2 regions of the Streptomyces sp. NPDC054842 genome follow, and region 1 is predicted to be linked to the other one. Evidence: predicted binding sites of a transcription regulator. Region 1 holds the regulator's gene; the other holds the start of a gene.

Region 1 (7,278 bases):
CGCTCTCCGGCGAATGGGGCGTGACGTACCGGACCGGCGTCAAGACCGTGTGGGCGCGGCTCCCCGTCGGCGGGCCGGCTCCGGCCGACGGCGGGAGCGAGCCGCACGCCCCCGCACCGGCCGCCGGGCCCCGGACGGCCGCCGCAGGACCGCCCGGCCCCGGCCCGCACCACACCGCCCGGCGGGACCACGACTGGGTCAGCCGCGGCGCCCTCTCCTTCCTCGCCGAGGCCTCCGACCTGCTCGCGGGACAGCTCGACGAGGACCTGGTCGCGGCGCTCGCCGGACAGCTCCTCGTGCCCCGCATCGCCGACTGGTGCGCCGTCTGGCTGGAGGACGAGGCCACCGCCTGGCGGGGCTCCGATCGGCCCGGCGGCGCCACCGGGCCGCGGCTGGCCCGGGTCTGGCACGGCAGCGAGAACCGCATCGAGGAACTGCGCCGCGCCCTGGAGAAGGACCCGCCGCGGCTGCCCGACTCGGTGCGCTCCCGGGCCGTCCCGGTGCCCTGGCCCGGCGAGGACCGGGGCCCGCACGGAGCGCCCGGCGCGGCCCTGGCGTACCGGCTGATCGCCGGTGGGCGGCCGCTGGGCACCCTCGTCATCGGACGCGCCGGACTGACCGGCTTCCCCGACGAGGTCACCGGACTCGTCGAGGACCTCAGCCGCCGGATCGCGCTCGCCGTCGGCGCCGCCCGCCAGTACGCGCGCCAGGCCACCATCAGCCGGGTCCTCCAGCGCGGCCTGCTGCCCGGCGCCGTCGCCGAGATCCCCGGCGTGCGCAGCGCCCTCGTGTACGAGCCGTGCGACAAGGGCGGCCCGAGCGGCGACTTCTACGACCTGTTCCCGGCCGGGGACGGGCGCTGGTGCTTCGCGGTCGGCGACGTCCAGGGCAAGGGCCCCGAGGCCGCCGTCGTCATCGGGCTCGCCCGGCCCTGGCTGCGGCTGCTGGCCCGCGAGGGCTACGCCGTCGCGGACGTCCTGGACCGCCTCAACCAGCTGCTGCTCGACGACGCGACCGAGGCGGCCGACGCCGCGGCCCGCGCCCTGGTCGCGTCGGGCGGGCCCGGGCTCGTCGACGCCGAGGGCCCGCAGACGCGGTTCCTCTCCCTGCTCCACGGCGAGCTGGTGCCCTTCGACGGAGGCGTGCGGTGCACCCTCGCCTCCGCCGGCCACCCGCTGCCGCTCCTCCTGCGGCCCGACGGCTCCGTCCGGGAGGTGGCCGCCCCGCAGATGCTGCTCGGCGTCGTGGAGGACGCGGCCTACACCGCCGAGACCTTCGAGCTGCACCCCGGCGACACCGTGCTGTGCGTCACGGACGGGGTGACCGAGCGCCGCGACGGCTCCCGCCAGTTCGACGACCACGACGGACTCGCGACCGCCCTCGCGGGCTGCGCCGGACTGAGCGCCCAGCTGATCGCGGAGCGGATCCGGCGGCTCGTGCACGCCTTCGGGAACAAGCCGCCGGAGGACGACCTGGCCCTCCTCGTCCTCCAGGCGGAACAGCCCGGCCGGCCGCTTCCAGCCGGCCGGCCGGACCACGCGGACGGGGCCGGGTGAGCCGTGCTGGACAATGGAGGGCATGCCTTCCGCACTCCCCGACGGTGAGCCCGTCCCCGACGACGGGGCGCTGCCCGCGCACGCCCTGGCCGGGGCCGCCGAGCGCGCCCTCGGGTTCTACCTCCACGTCCCGTACTGCGCGACCCGCTGCGGCTACTGCGACTTCAACACCTACACGGCCACCGAGCTGCGGGGCACCGGGGGCGTGCTCGCCTCCCGCGACAACTACGCGTCGACCCTGGTCGACGAGGTCCGGCTGGCCCGCAAGGTGCTGGGCGACGACCCGCGCCCCGTCCGCACGGTCTTCGTCGGCGGCGGTACGCCCACGCTGCTGGCCGCCGACGACCTCGTACGGATGCTGGCCGCCGTCCGCGACGAGTTCGGGCTCGCGGACGACGCCGAGATCACCACCGAGGCGAACCCGGAGTCGGTCGACCCCGCCTACCTCGCCACCCTGCGCGCCGGCGGCTTCAACCGGATCTCCTTCGGCATGCAGAGCGCCCGGCAGCACGTCCTCAAGGTGCTCGACCGCACCCACACCCCCGGCCGGCCCGAGGCCTGTGTCGCCGAGGCCCGAGCCGCCGGCTTCGACCACGTCAACCTGGACCTGATCTACGGCACCCCGGGGGAGACCGACGACGACTGGCGGGCCTCCCTGGACGCGGCCCTCGGCGCCGGCCCCGACCATGTCTCCGCGTACGCGCTGATCGTGGAGGAGGGCACCCAGCTCGCCCGCCGCATCCGCCGCGGCGAGGTCCCCATGACCGACGACGACGTGCACGCCGACCGGTACCTCATCGCCGACGAGGTGCTCGCGGCGGCGGGCTTCGACTGGTACGAGGTCTCGAACTGGGCCACCTCGGACGCCGGACGCTGCCTGCACAACGAGCTGTACTGGCGCGGCGCCGACTGGTGGGGCGCCGGGCCCGGCGCCCACAGCCACGTCGGCGGGGTGCGCTGGTGGAACGTGAAGCACCCCGGGGCGTACGCGGCGGCGCTGGCCGCCGGCCGGTCCCCGGGCGCCGGACGCGAACTCCTCGCCGACGAGGACCGGCGGGTCGAGCGCATCCTGCTCGAACTGCGGCTGCGCGAGGGCTGCCCGCTCTCCCTGCTCAGGCCCGACGGCCTCGCGGCCTCCCGCCGCGCCCTGTCCGAAGGACTCCTCGAAGCCGGGCCGTACGAGGCCGGGCGGGCCGTGCTCACCCTGCGCGGGCGGCTGCTCGCGGACGCGGTGGTGCGCGACCTGGTGGACTGAGGTACCCCGCTCTCCTCCGTATCCTGGGGCCACGCCCTCCGGGGGCCTTGTGCCGCGCTGACGCGCTTGTCCTCAAGCGCCGGACGGGCTGGAATCCGACCCCGACCCGGGTCGCCTCGTCGCGTTCGTCCTCCAGCGGTCGGCGGGCTGGGATCCGCCCTCGGACGGCGTGCCGTGCCGGGCGCGCCGCTACTCCGGTGCCGTGACGAAGTCGATCAGCTCCTCGACACGGCCGAGGAGTTCCGGCTCCAGGTCCTTGTAGGAGCGGACCCGGGACAGGATGTGCTGCCAGGCGGCGCCGGTGTTCTCGGGCCAGCCCAGCGCGCGGCACACGCCGGTCTTCCAGTCCTGCCCGCGCGGCACCCGGGGCCAGCCGGCGATGCCGACGGACGACGGCTTCACGGCCTCCCAGATGTCGATGTACGGGTGGCCCACGACGAGCGCGTACTCGCTCGTGACCCCCTCGGCGATGCGGAACTCCTTCGAACCGGGGACCAGGTGGTCGACCAGGACCCCGAGCCGGGCGTCCGGACCGGGCCCGAACTCCTCGACCACCGCGGGGAGGTCGTCGACGCCCTCCAGGTACTCGACGACGACGCCCTCGATGCGCAGGTCGTCACCCCAGACCCGCTCGACCAGCTCGGCGTCGTGCCTGCCCTCGACGTAGATGCGGCCGGCCCGGGCCACGCGGGCGCGGGCGCCGGGCACGGCGACCGAACCGGAGGCGGTGCGGCTGGGCCGGGCCGGTCCCGCGGCGGGCCGCACCAGGGTGACCACCCTGCCCTCCAGCAGGAAGCCGCGCGGCTCCAGCGGGAACACCCGGTGCTTGCCGAAGCGGTCCTCCAGCGTCACCGTGCCCGCCTCGCAGCCGATCACCGCCCCGCAGAAACCGGTGCCGGGCTCCTCCACCACCAGACCGGGGTCGGCCGGGACCTCGGGCACGGGCTTGGGCTTCTTCCACGGCGGGGTCAGGTCCGGAGAGTACTGGCGCATTCGGATGACGATAGGAGAAGACGCGCGCCGAAGTCCCCGCCCGCGCCTACGACACGCCGAAGCGGGCGGCGAGCGCGTCCCGCTGGGCGCGGACGAACTCCGCGTCCACCGCCGCCCCGTGGCCCGGCACGTAGACCGCGTCCTCCCCGCCGAGGTCCAGCAGCCGGTCCAGCGCGGCCGGCCAGTGGGACGGGACGGCGTCCGGCCCCGCCTGCGGCTCGCCCGACTCCTCCACGAGGTCGCCGCAGAACACCACCTCCGGTCCGTCGGTGCCGGGCACGAGCACCACGAGGTCGTGCGCGGTGTGCCCGGGGCCCACGTTCGCCAGCAGGACCTGCGCGCCGCCGCCGAGGCCCAGCGTCCACTCGCCGGAGACGAGGTGGCGGGGCCGCACGAGCAGGTCCGCCGCCTCCGCCGCCGCGCGCGGGTCCAGGCCGTTGCGTACGGCGTCGGCGCGCAGTTCCTCGCGACCGTGGGCGAGCGCGGTGTCCAGGCCCACCGCGCCGAACACCTCCACCCCGGAGAAGGCGGCGGCCCCGAGGACGTGGTCGAAGTGCGGATGCGTCAGTGCGAGGTGCGTCACACGCCGCCCGGTTCCCAGGATCCGGCCCGCCTCGGCGCGCAGCCGCGCTCCCTCCGCCAGGCTCGACCCCGCGTCGATCAGCAGGGCCGCCCCCTCGCCCACCACGAGCCCCGCGGTGCAGTCCCAGCCCGGCAGCCGGCACCGCCCGGCCCGCGGCGCGAGTTGCTCCCATCCCGGCTCTTCCCAAGTCACCGTCACACGGAGACGCTAGCGGTGAAGCCCGGCGGGGGGTGCGACGGCGCGACATCGCAGGACACGTCCGTACACCTCGGCGGACGTCACGGGCCCGCCCTTGCCGGGGCCGTACCTCCCCGCCGTACACTGGCCCGGGGAACGCTGGCACTCGCACGCGCTGAGTGCCAGGAGGAAGACCGCGACGACCAAGGTGCCGACAGCTGGAGGTGTGCGCGATGCTCAGTGGACGCAGGCTCGAGGTACTGCGCGCCATCGTCCAGGACTACGTCGGGACGGAGGAGCCGGTCGGCTCCAAGGCGCTGACCGAGCGCCACCGGCTGGGCGTCTCCCCGGCCACCGTCCGCAACGACATGGCCGCCCTGGAGGACGAGGGGTACATCGCCCAGCCGCACACCAGTGCCGGGCGCATCCCCACCGACAAGGGCTACCGGCTGTTCGTGGACAAGCTCGCCGGCGTCAAGCCGATGACCGCGCCCGAGCGCCGCGCCATCCAGAACTTCCTCGACGGCGCCGTCGACCTCGACGACGTCGTGGGGCGCACGGTGCGGCTGCTCGCGCAGCTCACCCGGCAGGTCGCCGTCGTCCAGTACCCCTCGCTGACCCGCTCGACGGTGCGGCACGTGGAACTGCTCTCGCTGGCCCCGGCCCGCGTCATGCTGGTGCTCATCACGGACACCGGCCGGGTCGAGCAGCGCATGATCGACTGCCCGGCGCCCTTCGGCGAGGCGTCGCTGGCGGATCTGCGGGCCCGGCTCAACAGCCGGATCGCGGGCCGCCGTTTCGCGGACGTGCCGCAGTTGGTGCAGGATCTGCCGGAGGCCTTCGAGACGGAGGACCGCGGTACGGTCGCCACGGTGCTCTCCACCCTGCTGGAGACGCTCGTCGAGGAGAACGAGGAGCGGCTGATGATCGGCGGCACCGCCAATCTCACCCGCTTCGGACACGACTTCCCCCTCACGATCCGGCCGGTCCTCGAGGCGCTGGAGGAGCAGGTCGTGCTGCTCAAGCTCCTCGGTGAGTCGACGGATTCGGGCATGACCGTACGGATCGGTCACGAGAACGTCCACGAGGGGCTCAACTCCACGTCCGTGGTCTCGGTCGGCTACGGTTCGGGCGGCGAGGCAGTCGCCAAACTCGGCGTGGTCGGACCGACCCGCATGGATTACCCGGGAACGATGGGAGCGGTACGCGCAGTGGCACGGTACGTCGGACAGATCCTGGCGGAGTCGTAAGTGGCCACGGACTACTACGCCGTACTCGGCGTGCGCCGCGACGCGTCCCAGGACGAGATCAAGAAGGCGTTCCGGAGGCTCGCGCGCGAGCTGCACCCGGACGTCAATCCCGATCCGAAGACGCAGGAGCGGTTCAAGGAGATCAACGCCGCCTACGAGGTGTTGTCGGACCCGCAGAAGAAGCAGGTCTACGACCTCGGCGGCGACCCGCTCTCGCAGAGCGGCGGCGGGGGCGCGGGCGGCTTCGGCGCCGGCGGGTTCGGGAACTTCTCGGACATCATGGACGCGTTCTTCGGCACCGCGTCGCAGCGGGGCCCCCGGTCGCGCACGCGCCGCGGCCAGGACGCCATGATCCGGCTGGAGATCGACCTCGACGAGGCGGCCTTCGGCACCACCAAGGACATCCAGGTCGACACGGCCGTGGTGTGCACCACCTGCAACGGCGAGGGCGCGGCCCCCGGGACCTCCGCGCAGACCTGTGACATGTGCCGCGGTCGCGGCGAGGTGTCCCAGGTCACGCGGTCCTTCCTGGGCCAGGTCATGACCTCCCGCCCCTGCCCGCAGTGCCAGGGCTTCGGCACGGTCGTGCCGACGCCGTGCCCGGAGTGCGCGGGCGACGGGCGCGTGCGCTCGCGCCGCACCCTCACGGTGAAGATCCCGGCGGGTGTCGACAACGGCACGCGGATCCAGCTCGCGGGCGAGGGCGAGGTCGGCCCCGGCGGCGGCCCCGCCGGCGACCTGTACGTCGAGATCCACGAGCTGCCGCACTCGACGTTCCAGCGGCGCGGCGACGACCTGCACTGCACGGTCACCATCCCGATGACCGCGGCCTCCCTCGGCACGAAGGTGCCGCTGGAGACCCTGGACGGCCTGGAGGAGGTCGACATCCGCCCGGGCACCCAGTCCGGCCAGTCGATCCCGCTGCACGGCCGCGGCGTCACGCATCTGCGCGGCGGCGGCCGGGGCGACCTGATCGTCCACGTCGAGGTCATGACCCCCTCCAAGCTGGACGCGGAGCAGGAGCGCCTGCTGCGCGAACTGGCGAAGCTGCGCGGCGAGGAGCGGCCCACCGGCCAGTTCCAGCCCGGGCAGCAGGGCCTGTTCTCCCGGCTGAAGGACGCCTTCAACGGACGCTGACGCCGGCGCCCGCGGGCTGCCCCGACCGGGCGCCCGCGGTGCCCGCGCGGGACGCCCGGAGAGGCACATTCCGGTGGCCTGTGCCGCCGGAAGGCCGGATTCGGACTTGTACGGAGGACGTGACAACATGCCGTCATGTCCTCCGCGCTGACCGATCTCCTTCGGTGTCCGATCGTGCAGGCCCCCATGGCGGGCGGTGTCTCCGTGCCGCAGCTGGCCGCCGCCGTCTCCGAGGCCGGCGGGCTCGGCTTCCTCGCCGCCGGGTACAAGACGGCCGACGGCATGTACCAGGAGATCAAGCAGCTGCGCGGCCTCACCGGCCGCCCC
Region 2 (7,278 bases), on a different contig from region 1:
ACCGCAGACACCCGGTGGACCTGCTGGTCAACAACGCCGGTTTCGGCAACAAGGGCCGCTACCTCGACGTGTCGATGGCCGACGAGCTGAAGATGCTGAAGGTCCACTGCGAGGCGGTGCTGCGGCTGACCTCCGCCGCGGCCGAGGCGATGCGCGAGCGCGGCCGGGGCGGTGTCGTCAACGTCGCCTCGGTCGCCGCCTTCGTACCGCGCGGGACCTACGGGGCCTCCAAGGCGTGGGTCGTGCAGTTCACCCAGGGCGCGGCGAAGGACCTGGCCGGCAGCGGCGTGCGGCTGATGGCCCTGTGCCCCGGCTTCGTCCGCACCGAGTTCCACCAGCGGGCCGGGATGGGCACGGACAACATCCCGAAGTGGATGTGGCTCGACGCGGACAAGCTGGTCGCGGCGGCGCTGGCGGATCTGGCCCGGGGGAAGACGCTGTCCATCCCGGACCCGCGGTACAAGGCGCTGATGGGCGTGGTGAAGCTGACGCCGCGGGCCCTGCTGGGCGGGGTCACCTCGCGGACGGGGCGCAAGTACGGCCCGCAGTGAGGGAGTTCGGCGTGGGGTCGTCCCGCGGGCGGCGGGCCGCCGTGGAGTGGGTGGTGCCGTCGTTCCGGTGGGACGATGGAGGTGTTCGACCGGACCCAGGGGGCCGGAGGCGGCACCATGACATTCGTACAGCTCATCGACTGCAGGACCAGCCGGTATGACGAGATGGACCGGCTGATGGACACGTGGGTCGAGAAGACCAGGGGAAGGCGGACCGCGACGCACAGCGTCGTCGGCCGGGACCGCTCCGACGGCGACCACTTCGTGGAGATCGTGGAGTTCCCGTCGTACGAGGAGGCGATGCGGAACTCGAAACTGCCGGAGACCGACGCGATCTTCGAGGAGATGGTGGCGCTCTGTGACGGGATGCCGACGTTCACCGACCTGGACGTGGTCCGGGACGAGCGGCTGTACGCGGCGAACGTCCGTCGGTTCTTCGAGGCGGCGGCCGCCGAGGGCGAGCTGTCCCCGCTGAACGACCTGATCGCGGAGAACTACCACGACCACGATCCCGGCAACGAGCAGGACACCGTCGGCCTCGACGCTATCCGGCGCGACCTCGGGAGGTGGCGCACCGGGTTCGACTTCCGGTTCACCATCGAGGACCAGATCGCCGACGGGGACCGCGTCTGCACGCGGTGGACCTGGAACGGCACGCACAAGGGCGACTTCGCGGGCATCCCGCCGACCGGCCGCCAGGTCTCCCTGACGGGGGTGACCGTCTTCCGGTGCCAGGAGGACGGGAAGATCACCGAGGGCTGGTGGCAGTACGACCGGCTGGGGTTCATGGCGCAGCTCGGCGCGCTCGACGGCGCCGGTAACTGAGGCTCCAAGACGCCACAGCCGAGGCCCGACGCCGAAAGCAGACCCCGCGACGGCGTGTTCGACGCGGACGTCAGGCCCACGGCGATGTCGCCCACCCGGACGGGCCCGGCGTCACCGGGTCCCGCCGGATCAGTGGTGAGCGGTGGCCGGCGGGCCGGCGACGGCGGCGAGGCGGAGCCTGGTCTCGTCCTCACCGGGCGCGGCGCTCATGATGACGATCTTCAGTTCGGTGTCGCCGTCGGTCAGGACGTCGCAGTCCACGGTGACCGGTCCCACCGACGGGTGCTCGATCGTCTTGTGGTCCTCGCGGTGAGCGGCCACCTGCCCGGTCGCCCACAGCTCGGCGAACCGCGCGTTGCCCGCGTCCAGCTCGCGGACCAGCGCGGCCAGGCGGGCGTCCTTCGGGAAGCGGCCGCCGGCCCGGCGCAGGTCGGAGACGACGGCGGCGTCGGTGGCGTCGCGGTCGGCCTCCGTGACCGGCCACTGCGCGAGACGGGCGGGGCCGGCGTCGACCGGGAACCTGTCGCGGGCGAAGTTGCGCAGGCGCGGCGGCGTGGACGCGGGGTCGCCGAGCAGGGCGGCCCACCCCCGGTTCCACCACAGGAGCTGCCAGTCCGCCGCGAAGACGGCGACGGCGACGTCCCCGAGGCGGGCGAGCACGCGCTGCACGCCGGGCGGGACGTGGTCGGAGATCGCGCCGTCCGCCGGCGGGACCAGCCGGGCCAGCCGGTAGAGGTGGTCGCGCTCGGCGGTGGACAGCTGAAGCGCGCGCGCCAGGGACGCCACCACTGACGCCGAGGGGGTCGTGGCCCGCCCCTGCTCCAGGCGTACGACGTAGTCGACGGAGATTCCCGCCAGGTCGGCCAGTTCCTCCCGGCGCAGCCCGGCGGCCCGGCGTCCGACGGCCACCGGCAGTCCGGCGGCCGACGGGGGCAGCCGGTCCCGCCAGGTGCGGATCATCGCGCCCAGTCCGGTTCCGGGGATCGTCGGCATGATCCCCATGCTCCCGCATCACCGGCCGTACCGGCGGCCCCCAGGGTGGTACTGCTCTTCCCTGTGTCGGACCGTCCCTGGAACGTCTCCCGGGCCGGGTCCATGGTCGACGCATGACCATCACTTTCATCACCGGAGCCAACAAGGGTCTCGGCCGCGAGACCGCCCGCCGCCTGGCCGAGCACGGGCACACCGTGCTGGTCGGGGCCCGCGACCGCGAAGAGGGCGAGAAGGCCGCCGCGGCGATCGGCGCGCGCCACGTCACGATCGACGTCACCGACGACGCGTCCGTGGCCGCCGCCGCGGCGGACGTCGCCCGGCACGAGGGCCGGATCGACGTCCTGATCAACAACGCCGGCGTGCAGGGCCCGCTCGGCGACCCCGGCGATCTCACCGCCGCCGAGGCGCTCGCCGTCCTCGACGTCAACGTGATCGGCGTCGTGCGCACCACCACCGCGTTCCTGCCGCTGCTGCGCCGTTCCGACGACCCCGTGATCGTCAACGTCAGCAGCGGTATGGGCTCCCTCGCCCTCACCCACGACCCGGACCGGCCCGAGTCGCGTGTCGTCGCGCCGCTCTACACGTCCTCGAAGGCGGCGCTGACGATGCTGACCACCCAGTACGCCAAGGCGCTGACGGACATCCGCGTCAACGCCGCCGACCCCGGCTACACCGCGACCGACCTCAACGGGCACAGCGGCCCGCAGACCGTCACCGAGGGCACGGACGCGATCGTCGCCCTCGCCACCGAGGGGTCCGGCGCCGGCACCGGGCGCTTCGTGTCGCGGGAGGGCGAGATCGCCTGGTCCTGATCCCGGACCGGCCGGCCGCTCCGGAAACGGAGGAAGCCTCCCTCGCCCCGGACGGGGAGAGGGAGGCTTCCGGAAGGCGTGCCGCTCCTCCCCCGAGGGGGAGAGGGGCTGCCTCGGTGCGCTTGCGACCTCAGTGGGAGTGGCCGTGACCGTGGCCGTGGCCCGCGTCGCCCTCGTCCTCGGCCGGCTTCTCGACGACCAGGGTCTCGGTCGTGAGGAGCAGGGAGGCGATGGACGCCGCGTTCTCCAGGGCGGAGCGGGTGACCTTGACCGGGTCGATGACGCCGGCCTTGACCAGGTCGCCGTACTCGCCGGTCGCGGCGTTGAAGCCCTGGCCCTTGTCGAGCTCGGCGACCTTGGAGGTGATGACGTAACCCTCCAGGCCGGCGTTCTCGGCGATCCAGCGCAGCGGCTCGACGGCGGCGCGGCGGACGACCGCGACACCCGTGGCCTCGTCGCCGGTCTTGCCGAGGTTGCCCTCGAGGACCTTCACGGCGTGGACGAGCGCGGAGCCACCACCGGAGACGATGCCCTCCTCGACCGCGGCGCGGGTCGCGGAGATGGCGTCCTCCAGGCGGTGCTTCTTCTCCTTCAGCTCCACCTCGGTGGCGGCGCCGACCTTGATCACGCACACGCCGCCGGCCAGCTTCGCGAGGCGCTCCTGGAGCTTCTCGCGGTCCCAGTCGGAGTCCGTGGCCTCGATCTCGGCCTTGATCTGGTTGACCCGGCCGACGACGTCCTCGGAGTTGCCGCCACCGTCGACGAGGGTGGTGTCGTCCTTGGTGACGGTCACGCGGCGGGCGGTGCCGAGCACGTCCAGGCCGACCTGGTCGAGCTTGAGGCCGACCTCCTCGGCGATGACGGTGGCACCGGTGAGGGTGGCCATGTCGCCGAGCATCGCCTTGCGGCGGTCGCCGAAGCCGGGGGCCTTCACCGCGACGGCGTTGAACGTGCCGCGGATCTTGTTCACGACCAGGGTCGACAGGGCCTCGCCCTCGACGTCCTCGGCGATGATCAGCAGCGGCTTGGAGGAGTTGGTCTGGATGACCTTCTCCAGCAGCGGCAGCAGGTCCTGGATCGAGGAGATCTTGCCCTGGTGGATGAGGATGTACGGGTCCTCGAGGACGGCCTCCATGCGCTCCTGGTCCGTCACGAAGTACGGCGACAGGTAGCCCTTGTCGAAGGCCATGCCCTCGGTGAAGTCCAGCTCAAGACCGAAGGTGTTGGACTCCTCGACGGTGATGACACCGTCCTTGCCGACCTTGTCCATCGCCTCGGCGATGAGCTCGCCGACCTGGCTGTCCTGGGCGGACAGACCGGCGACGGCGGCGATGTCGGACTTCTCGTCGATCGGGCGGGCGGTCGCGAGGAGCTCCTCGGACACGGCCTTGACGGCGGCGTCGATGCCCTTCTTGAGCAGGGCGGGGGACGCGCCGGCGGCGACGTTCTTCAGGCCCTCGCGGACGAGCGCCTGGGCCAGCACGGTGGCGGTGGTCGTACCGTCACCCGCGATGTCGTTGGTCTTGGTCGCCACCTCCTTCACCAGCTGGGCGCCGAGGTTCTCGTACGGGTCCTCGACCTCTACCTCGCGGGCGATGGTCACACCGTCGTTGGTGATGGTGGGGGCGCCGAACTTCTTGTCGATGACGACGTTGCGGCCCTTGGGGCCGATCGTCACCTTCACCGTGTCGGCAAGCTTGTTGACGCCGCGCTCAAGGGCGCGACGGGCGTCCTCGTCGAACTTCAGGATCTTCGCCATGGAGCGATTCAGCCCTCTCGGAAAACTTGGGAGAAACGAACTGCGCCCCCAGCGCCCGGCTTATCAAGATCGCGGGGGCCAGGGGCGCAGCTCACTGCAAAACTGGGATGAACTACTTCTCGATGATCGCGAGCACGTCGCGAGCCGAGAGGACGAGGTACTCCTCGCCGCTGTACTTCACCTCGGTGCCGCCGTACTTGCTGTACAGCACGATGTCGCCGGTCTTCACGTCGAGCGGCAGGCGCTCGCCGTTCTCGAAGCGGCCCGGGCCCACGGCCAGGACGACGCCCTCCTGGGGCTTCTCCTTGGCGGTGTCCGGAATGACCAGGCCAGAGGCGGTGGTCTGCTCGGCGTCGAGCGGCTGGACCACAATGCGGTCCTCGAGCGGCTTGATGGCAACCTTGGAGCTGGTGGTCGTCACGATCCGACCTCCCCCTTCGGAGATCTCACGGGGTTAACTGTCTGAGGTGGCGACCAGGTGGATCCGTCGTCGCGGGTGCCGGACCTGCCCGTCGCTATTGGCACTCTCCAGGGGGGAGTGCCAGACCAGAGACTATGACTGCGATTAGCACTCGGTCAAGCGGAGTGCCAAACGGGCGGCGGCGCGGCGCGGGATTCACCGTCCCGTGGACGGTCCCCCGGGCCGCGTCACAGGTAGTCCTCCAGCCGGGCCGGGGTGAGGCCCTGGGCCCGGATGCGCCGCAGGAGGCGGGTGGTCGTCGCGGCGAGGTCGGGCTCGTCGGTGCCGAGCAGGATGTCGCCGGGACGCAGGCGGCCGGGGCCGGGCTCGCGGCCGAGGACCACGGCCGTGATGCCGCAGTCGGCGGCGGCGCGCAGGGTGGTGGCGTCGTAGGTTCCGTACGGCGGGCGGAGCAGCCGGGGCCGGACGCCGAAGCGCTCCTTCAGCTTGTCCTGCTGGCCGCAGATCTCGGCGCGCTGGCCCGCGTACGGCAGGCCGCGCAGGGAGGCGTGGTCGAGCGTGTGGTTCTGCACGCTCACGCCGACCGCCCGCAGCCGGGCGAAGTGCCCGTACCCCGGCCCGACGACCCGGTCCGTGAGGAACATGCTGACCGGCAGCCGCCGTTCACGGACCATGGCGACGAACCGGGGGTCGCGCTCGGCGCTGTCGTCGAAGGTCAGGAAGACCACCTTGTCGCGGGTGGCGACGCGGTCGACGACCGGCGGCAGCGCCGGGTCCCCGGAGCCCCCGGGCGGCCGTCGGCCGGGCGGCCCCGGGGCGCGGCCGGGCGGAGCGGCCCCCTGGCGGCGGTGGGTGTCCGCGGGCGGCCCCTGCTGCCCGTGCGGGCGCACGCGCTGCGCCGCCTTCTTGCCGAGCCGCTCGATCGGGTCGACGGACTGGGCGCAGCCGGTGGCGCCGGCGAGCAGGGCGAGGGCCAGGAGCGTGCCGAGCAGGGTGCGCGTCCGCCCGGTCACCGCCGGCCCTCCGCTCGCGCGGGACGGACCGACGGGCGTACCGCGCCCCTCACAGGTAGTCCTCCAGCCGCGCCACGGCGTACCCCTCGTTCGTGACCTTGTTCAGGAAGCGGCGGAGCATGTCGGCCATGGTGCCCTTCCAGTCCTCGCGGCCCCGGAAGTGGGTGAGCACGATGTCGCCGCGGTGCAGGGAGCGGTCCCACTCGCGGTAGTCCCAGTGGTCGGCGAAGACCTCCTCGTTCCACAGCGGGGCGGCCTTGATCCCGCACGACTCGGCGGCGCGCAGGGTGTCCTCGTTGTAGTTGCCGTAGGGCGGCCGGAAGAGCGTCGGCCGCTTGCCGAACTGCTTCTCCATCATGTCCTGCATGCCGCAGATCTCCCGTTTCTGCTGCTTGTACGAGAGGTTCGGCAGATAGGGGTGGTGGAGCGTGTGGTTGTTCAGGCCGACGCCCCCGGCCTGCATCCTCCTGAAGTAGCCGTAGTCCTCCTTCGCCAGGTAGTGGCTGAGGAAGGCGGTGTACGGGATCTTCAGCTCGCTCGTCATCCGCAGGAACGCGGGGTCCTTCTCGGCGCCGTCGTCGATGGTGAGGAAGACGACCTTGTCCTTGGTGGGGACGGTGGTGAAGACGGGCGGCAGCTCGTCCTGGCCGTCCACCTCGAAGCCCTTACGAGTGGTGATCACCGGCTTCTTCTCCGGCGCCGCCGGCGCGGTCAGCGGCACTCTGGCGAGCCCCCAGCGCTTGGCGGCGGCGACCCGAGCGGCGTGCGCGGCGCGCAGTTTCGAGGCGTACGCGTCCAGCGCGCGGGCGGGCGGGGCGTTCAGCGGCTGCTGCCCGGAGGCCGGCCGCACGCCGGAGCCCGCGTCCGCGCACCCGGCGGCGAGCGCGGCGGCGGTGAGCAGCAC

The links. Region 1 encodes HrcA, which represses chaperone genes, less so after heat shock. Its sites were predicted from a motif close to TTNGCACTCNGNNNNNCNGAGTGCNAA; they were not measured.
Region 2: groES (co-chaperone GroES) is a predicted target of HrcA. The motif match lies at 5,506-5,532, and genes of this name have one in related genera.

Annotation. Positions count from the first base shown of each region.
Region 1 covers NZ_JBSGZN010000009.1:18,705-25,982, forward strand. The annotation lists gene ACWGIS_RS09345 (SpoIIE family protein phosphatase) at 1-1,556, shown strand, start outside; gene hemW (radical SAM family heme chaperone HemW) at 1,579-2,811, shown strand; gene ACWGIS_RS09355 (DUF3097 domain-containing protein) at 3,001-3,804, opposite strand; gene ACWGIS_RS09360 (MBL fold metallo-hydrolase) at 3,851-4,585, opposite strand; gene hrcA (heat-inducible transcriptional repressor HrcA) at 4,798-5,814, shown strand; gene dnaJ (molecular chaperone DnaJ) at 5,815-6,951, shown strand; gene ACWGIS_RS09375 (nitronate monooxygenase) at 7,087-7,278, shown strand, end outside.
Region 2 covers NZ_JBSGZN010000003.1:153,028-160,305, forward strand. The annotation lists gene ACWGIS_RS03710 (SDR family NAD(P)-dependent oxidoreductase) at 1-551, shown strand, start outside; gene ACWGIS_RS03715 (ester cyclase) at 669-1,376, shown strand; gene ACWGIS_RS03720 (helix-turn-helix domain-containing protein) at 1,506-2,369, opposite strand; gene ACWGIS_RS03725 (SDR family NAD(P)-dependent oxidoreductase) at 2,483-3,181, shown strand; gene groL (chaperonin GroEL) at 3,312-4,940, opposite strand; gene groES (co-chaperone GroES) at 5,053-5,361, opposite strand; gene ACWGIS_RS03740 (polysaccharide deacetylase family protein) at 5,589-6,374, opposite strand; gene ACWGIS_RS03745 (polysaccharide deacetylase family protein) at 6,424-7,278, opposite strand, start outside.